Regions from separate parts of the Streptomyces sp. NPDC005533 genome, predicted to be linked through region 2. Evidence: riboswitches for the same ligand, from Rfam matches in the RefSeq annotation. Region 2 holds a riboswitch; the other holds the start of a gene.
What was found. A riboswitch is a leader RNA that binds a small molecule or an ion and turns the genes downstream of it on or off. The one in region 2 is predicted to bind thiamine pyrophosphate.
Positions count from the first base shown of each region.

Region 1: it holds a riboswitch for thiamine pyrophosphate, as region 2 does, so the genes downstream of both, ACFYP3_RS01625 (thiamine ABC transporter substrate binding subunit) here and thiC (phosphomethylpyrimidine synthase ThiC) in region 2, are expected to answer to the same signal.

Region 1 covers NZ_JBIAJH010000001.1:352,113-355,279, reverse strand. The annotation lists gene ACFYP3_RS01625 (thiamine ABC transporter substrate binding subunit) at 1-1,090, opposite strand, end outside; TPP riboswitch at 1,176-1,285, opposite strand; gene rlmN (23S rRNA (adenine(2503)-C(2))-methyltransferase RlmN) at 1,344-2,456, opposite strand; gene ACFYP3_RS01615 (phosphatidate cytidylyltransferase) at 2,585-3,167, opposite strand, start outside.
Region 2 covers NZ_JBIAJH010000012.1:163,009-166,175, reverse strand. The annotation lists gene thiC (phosphomethylpyrimidine synthase ThiC) at 1-1,610, opposite strand, end outside; TPP riboswitch at 1,604-1,749, opposite strand; gene ACFYP3_RS15130 (YibE/F family protein) at 1,822-3,167, shown strand, end outside.

The sequences.
Region 1 (3,167 bases), on a different contig from region 2:
ACTTCACGACGAGCGAGGTCCATGCCTTGACCCACTGCTCACGGTTCTTGGCGATGGTCTCGGGAGCCACGCTCTCGGGCTTCTCGACCACCACTCCGTGCTTCGTGAACAGCTCCGGCAGGGCGGCGTCCTTCGTGACCGGGTTCACGAACATCTGGAGCGGCATGTCCTCCTGGAACTTCTTGCTGATCAGGAAGTCCAGCAGGGCCTTGCCGCCCGCCTCGTTCTTCGCTCCCTTGAGCAGGCCCGCGAACTCGACCTGGCGGAAGCAGGTGCCGGTGGCGACGCCCGTCGGGGCCTCGGCCGGCTGCGGCTCGCCGTACAGCACCTCGACCGGCGGGCTGGAGGCGTAGGAGACGACCAGCGGGCGGTCGCCCTTGGCCTTCTTGCCGCCCGCGGAGCCGGAGAACCGCTCGTTGTAGGCCTGCTCCCAGCCGTCGACGACCTCGACGCCGTTGGCCTTGAGCTTGCTCCAGTAGTCCTTCCAGCCGTCCTCGCCGTACTTGCCGACGGAGGCGAGCAGGAAGCCGAGGCCGGGCGAGGAGGTCGCGGCGTTCTCGGTGACCAGCAGGTTCTTGTACTCGGGCTTGACCAGGTCGTCCAGCGTCTGCGGCGGGGCGATCTTCTTGTCGGCGAAGTAGGCCTTGTCGTAGTTGACGCAGATGTCGCCGGAGTCGATCGGGGTGACCCGGTGCTCCTTGTCGAGCACGTACTCCGGCTTGACCGTGTCCAGGCCCTTGGCCTCGTACGCCGTGAAGATGCCGTTGTCGAGGGCGCGCGAGAGCAGGGTGTTGTCCACGCCGAAGAACACGTCGCCGCGCGGGGAGCCCTTGGTGAGGATCTCCTGGTTCAGGGCGGCGCCGGCGTCGCCGGACTTGAGCACCTTGACGGTGTAGCCGCTCTGCTGCTCGAACTCCTTCAGGACCGTGTCGGTCACGTTGAAGGAGTCGTGGGAGACGAGCGTGACGGTCTTGTCGGTCGTGCCGGCGGACTTGCCGCCGGAGTCGCCGGAGTCGCCGCACGCGCTCAGCGTGGTCACGCCCAGCGCGGCCGCGAGCGCGGCGCCCGCGATCTTCTTGGTGGTGCTCACTGGTGAATTCCTCCTGGGATGTCCAGGAGAAGACGCGGCCCTGCCCGGCGCTCTGTGGGAGCGGACGCCGGGCAGGGCGCAACAGCTTGAGTGGTGACCGAACTTCCTACCCCGAATGACCGGGGCGAGGTTCAGAGGGTCTGCGGATGACGGATACCGCACTCTCAGCGCTGTGGCGCTCCCCTGTCGGAATATGAAATTGGTTCGGCCACAGGGTACCCCGTGGCCGAATAGGGCCTCCGCTGACCGGAACCTAGCGCTCCGAGGCCGCGAGCTGGCCGCACGCGCCGTCGATCTCCTGGCCGCGGGTGTCCCGTACGGTCACGGGTACGCCGTGGCGGGCGATGGCCTCGACGAAGGCCTTCTCGTCCTCGGGCCGCGAGGCGGTCCACTTCGAGCCGGGCGTGGGGTTCAGCGGGATCAGGTTGACGTGGACGCGCTTGCCCTTGAGCAGCTTGCCCAGCAGGTCGCCACGCCAGGCCTGGTCGTTGATGTTGCGGATCAGGGCGTACTCGATGGAGATCCGGCGGCCGGACTTCTCCGCGTACTCCCAGGCCGCGCCGAGCACCTCGCGGACGTTCCAGCGGGTGTTCACCGGGACCAGCGTGTCGCGCAGCTCGTCGTCGGGCGCGTGCAGCGAGACGGCGAGACGGCACTTGAAGCCCTCGTCGGCGAACCGCAGCATGGCCGGGACCAGGCCGACGGTGGAGACGGTGATGCCGCGCTGCGACAGGCCCAGGCCGTCGGGCTCGGGGTCGGTGAGCCGGCGGATGGCGCCGACCACGCGGTTGTAGTTGGCGAGCGGCTCGCCCATGCCCATGAAGACGATGTTCGACAGCCGTGCCGGGCCGCCGGGGACCTCGCCGTCGCGCAGCGCGCGCATGCCGTCGACGATCTGGTGCACGATCTCGGCGGTGGACAGGTTGCGGTCGAGGCCGGCCTGCCCGGTGGCGCAGAACGGGCAGTTCATGCCGCAGCCGGCCTGCGAGGAGATGCACATGGTGACCCGGTCGGGGTAGCGCATCAGCACGGACTCGACGAGCGTGCCGTCGTGCAGCTTCCACAGGGTCTTGCGGGTGGTGTCGTCGTCGCACGAGATGTGCCGGATGACGCTCATCAGGTCCGGCAGCAGCTCCTGCTGGAGCTTCTCCCGCGAGGCCGCCGGGATGTCGGTCCACTCGGCCGGGTCGTGGGCGTAGCGCGCGAAGTAGTGCTGGGAGAGCTGCTTGGCCCGGAACGGCTTCTCGCCGATCGCGGCGACCGCCTCGCGGCGCTCGGCCGGGGTCATGTCGGCGAGGTGCCGGGGCGGCTTCTTGGCCCCGCGAGGGGCGACGAAGGTGAGCTCTCCCGGAACGGGGCGGGCCATGGCAGGTACTCCTTGTAAGACGAAAGGCGCGCCGCAGAAGCAGCGCGCCCTCCAAGAGTAACCGCCCGGCGTGTCACACCGCCTTTTCGCAGGTCAGCCGGGGTCCGCGAAGGCGTCGGCAGGAGGGCTCAGCCCGTACCCACGAAGGCCGCCAGCAGCAGCCACACCACCGGGGCGGTCGGCAGCAGCGAATCGAGCCGGTCCATGATGCCGCCGTGGCCCGGAAGGAGGGTGCCCATGTCCTTGATGCCCAGGTCCCGCTTGATCATGGATTCGCCCAGGTCGCCCAGGGTGGCGCTGACCGCGACCGCGAGGCCGAGCAGGAGGCCCTGCCACCAGACGCCGCCGTCGATCAGGAACTCCATGCACAGCGCGCCGGCCGCCATCGCGAAGGCCACCGCGCCGAAGAGCCCCTCGCGGGTCTTTCCGGGGCTGATGCGCGGCGCGAGCTTGGTCTTCCCGAAGCGCCAGCCGACCGCGTAGGCCCCGGTGTCGCTGACCACGGTCAGGAGCAGGAAGGTGATCACGCGCTGGGGGCCGTCGTCGGCGGTGAGCAGCATCGCGACGAAGGTGGCCAGGAAGGGCACGTAAAACGCCGCGAAGGCGCCCGCCGTGACGTCCTTGAGGTAGTCCTCGGGTGGTTCGGTCATCCGCCACACCAGGACCGCCAGCACGGTCAGGGCCATGGCGACCCAGGCGCCCTCGGCCCCC
Region 2 (3,167 bases):
TTGGCCGGCTCGGCGGGCAGGGTCTCGTCGTGGAACTCACGGGCCGTGTCCGGGTCGAGGGCCAGGTTGAACTGGTCCTCCCAGCGGAACTCGAACCGCGCGTCCGACAGCGCGTCGTCCCACTCCTGGGCGCCGGGGTGCCCCTTGGCCAGGTCGGCGGCGTGCGCCGCGATCTTGTACGTGATGACGCCGGTCTTCACGTCGTCGCGGTTGGGCAGGCCCAAGTGCTCCTTGGGCGTGACGTAGCAGAGCATCGCGGTGCCCCACCAGGCGATCATCGCGGCGCCGATGCCCGAGGTGATGTGGTCGTAGGCGGGCGCGACGTCCGTGGTGAGCGGGCCGAGCGTGTAGAACGGCGCCTCCTCGCAGATCTCCTGCTGGAGGTCGATGTTCTCCTTGATCTTGTGCATCGGGACGTGGCCCGGCCCCTCGATCATCGTCTGCACGTTGTGGCGCTTGGCGATCGTGTTGAGCTCGCCCAGCGTCTTCAGCTCCGCGAACTGCGCCGCGTCGTTGGCGTCCGCGATGGAGCCGGGGCGCAGGCCGTCACCCAGCGAGTACGTGACGTCGTACGTCGCGAGGATGTCGCAGAGCTCCTCGAAGTTCGTGTAGAGGAAGTTCTCCTTGTGGTGCGCGAGGCACCACGCGGCCATGATCGAGCCACCGCGCGAGACGATGCCGGTCTTGCGGCGGGCGGTCAGCGGCACGTAGGGCAGCAGCACGCCGGCGTGGACCGTCATGTAGTCGACGCCCTGCTCGGCCTGCTCGATGACCGTGTCCTTGTAGATCTCCCAGGTCAGCTCCTCGGCCCGGCCGTCGACCTTCTCCAGCGCCTGGTAGAGCGGCACGGTGCCGATCGGGACGGGGGAGTTGCGCAGCACCCACTCGCGGGTGGTGTGGATGTTGCGGCCCGTCGAGAGGTCCATGACCGTGTCGGCGCCCCACTTGGTCGCCCAGGTCATCTTGTCGACCTCCTCCTCGATGGAGGAGGTGACCGCGGAGTTGCCGATGTTGGCGTTGACCTTCACCAGGAAGCGCTTGCCGATGATCATCGGCTCGATCTCCGGGTGGTTCACGTTCGCGGGAAGCACCGCGCGACCTGCGGCGATCTCCTCGCGGACGACCTCGGGGGAGACGTTCTCGCGGATCGCGACGTACTCCATCTCCGGGGTGATCTCGCCCCGGCGGGCGTACGCGAGCTGCGTGACGGCCTGGCCGTCACGGCCCCGGCGGGGCTGACGCGGGCGGCCCGGGAAGACCGCGTCGAGGTTCTTGAGGCCACCGCGGGGCGAGGTGTGCTTGATGCCGTCGTCCTCGGGGCGCACGGGACGGCCCGCGTACTCCTCGGTGTCGCCACGGCCGATGATCCAGTTCTCGCGCAGCGGGGCGAGGCCCCGGCGGACGTCGGTCTCGATCTGGGGGTCGGTGTACGGACCGGACGTGTCGTAGAGCGTCACGTCCTTGCCGTTGGTGAGGTGGACCTGGCGGACCGGCACCCGGATGTCGGGGCGGGAGCCCGCGACGTAGCCCTTGTGCCAGCCGGGCTGGCGCTCGGTCTGGCCGTCGGCGTCCTGGCCGACGGCAGGCGTGCGTGCGTCCTGAATGGTCATGAGACCTATCTCCCTACGCCGGCATTACCCGGTAACAGGTTCGGCGGTCGACGCAGCCTCCTCCCGCACGCATCCGTGATGCGCGTACGGTGATCAGCGTCCTCTCAGCCCGGTGCTCCGAGCTCCCGCGTTGTGCAAAGGTGCCCCCACGCTAGCGTCATCCATGGCGTGCTGAACAGTGGGCCCCCTCATCTCTTGCGATGATCTGCTGGTGACGCCCTCGCCGCAGCCCCCCACCGAGCCCACAGAGCCCCCTGGCCACATCGGCCACGAGCACCACGGCCCCGGGCACTCCGCCGAACACTCGTCCGGGCCGTCCGCCGGTCACCACGGTGGCCACTCCGCCGGCCACGGCGGTCATTCCCACGGACACGGACACGGCCACGGCCACGGCCCGGCGGCCCCCGTCTCGAAGCACCTGCGCAAGGTCATCGCGGCCGTGCTGATCCCCTTCGCCACCGCCGTCTTCATCGGCATGGTGGTGCTCTGGCCGGGCGGCGCCCCCGCCCACGAGCGCACGGGGGTGGGCTTCGACCGCCAGACGCAGCAGGGCAGGGTCGTCTCCCTCGAACACGTCGACTGCAAGTCCGTGAACGCCGCGCAGGTGCCGCCGACCGCCGACCCCTCCACGCCCGAGGGCCGCGAGGCGCAGGCCGCGCAGACCGGGGAGTGCAAGAAGGCCACCGTCGAGGTCGGCAGCGGTCCGGACAAGGGCCGCACCTTCGTGGAGATCGTCCAGCCGGGCGCGCCACGGCAGTTGACGGACGGCCAGGAGGTCGTCGTGGCGTACGCGCCGGACGCCCCCCGCGACCTGCAGTACTCCGTGATCGACGTGAACCGCAAGATCCCCCTGGCGGTGCTGGCCGGCATCTTCGCGGTCTCGGTCGTCCTCGTCGGGCGGATGCGCGGGCTGTTCGCCCTGATCGCGCTGATCGTCAGCTTCGGCGTGCTGACCCTCTTCATCCTCCCGGCGATCCTGCAGGGTTCGAACCCGCTCGTGGTCGCGGTGGTCGGGGCGAGCGCCATCATGCTGATCGCGCTCTACATGTGCCACGGCCTGACCGCCCGCACCTCGGTCGCCGTCCTCGGCACGCTCGTCTCGCTGCTGCTGATCGGTCTGCTGGGCTCGGTGTTCATCGACTGGGCGTCCCTCACCGGCAACACGGACGACAACACCGGGCTGATCCACGGGCTCTACCCGGACATCGACATGAGCGGTCTGCTGCTCGCGAGCGTGATCATCGGATCGCTGGGCGTGCTCGACGACGTGACGGTCACCCAGACCTCGGCGGTCTGGGAACTGCACGCGGCGGACCCCTCGATGGGGCCGCGCGGCCTGTACCGGGCGGCGATCAGGATCGGCCGCGACCACATCGCGTCGGTGGTCAACACGCTGGTGCTGGCCTACGCGGGTGCCGCGCTTCCGCTGCTGCTGCTGTTCTCGATCGCCAACAGCAGCATGGGCTCGGTGGCCAACAGCGAGCTGGTCGCGGTGGAGATCGTACGGACGCTCGTCGGCTCGATCGGACTGGTGGCCTCGGTCCCGGTGACGACGGC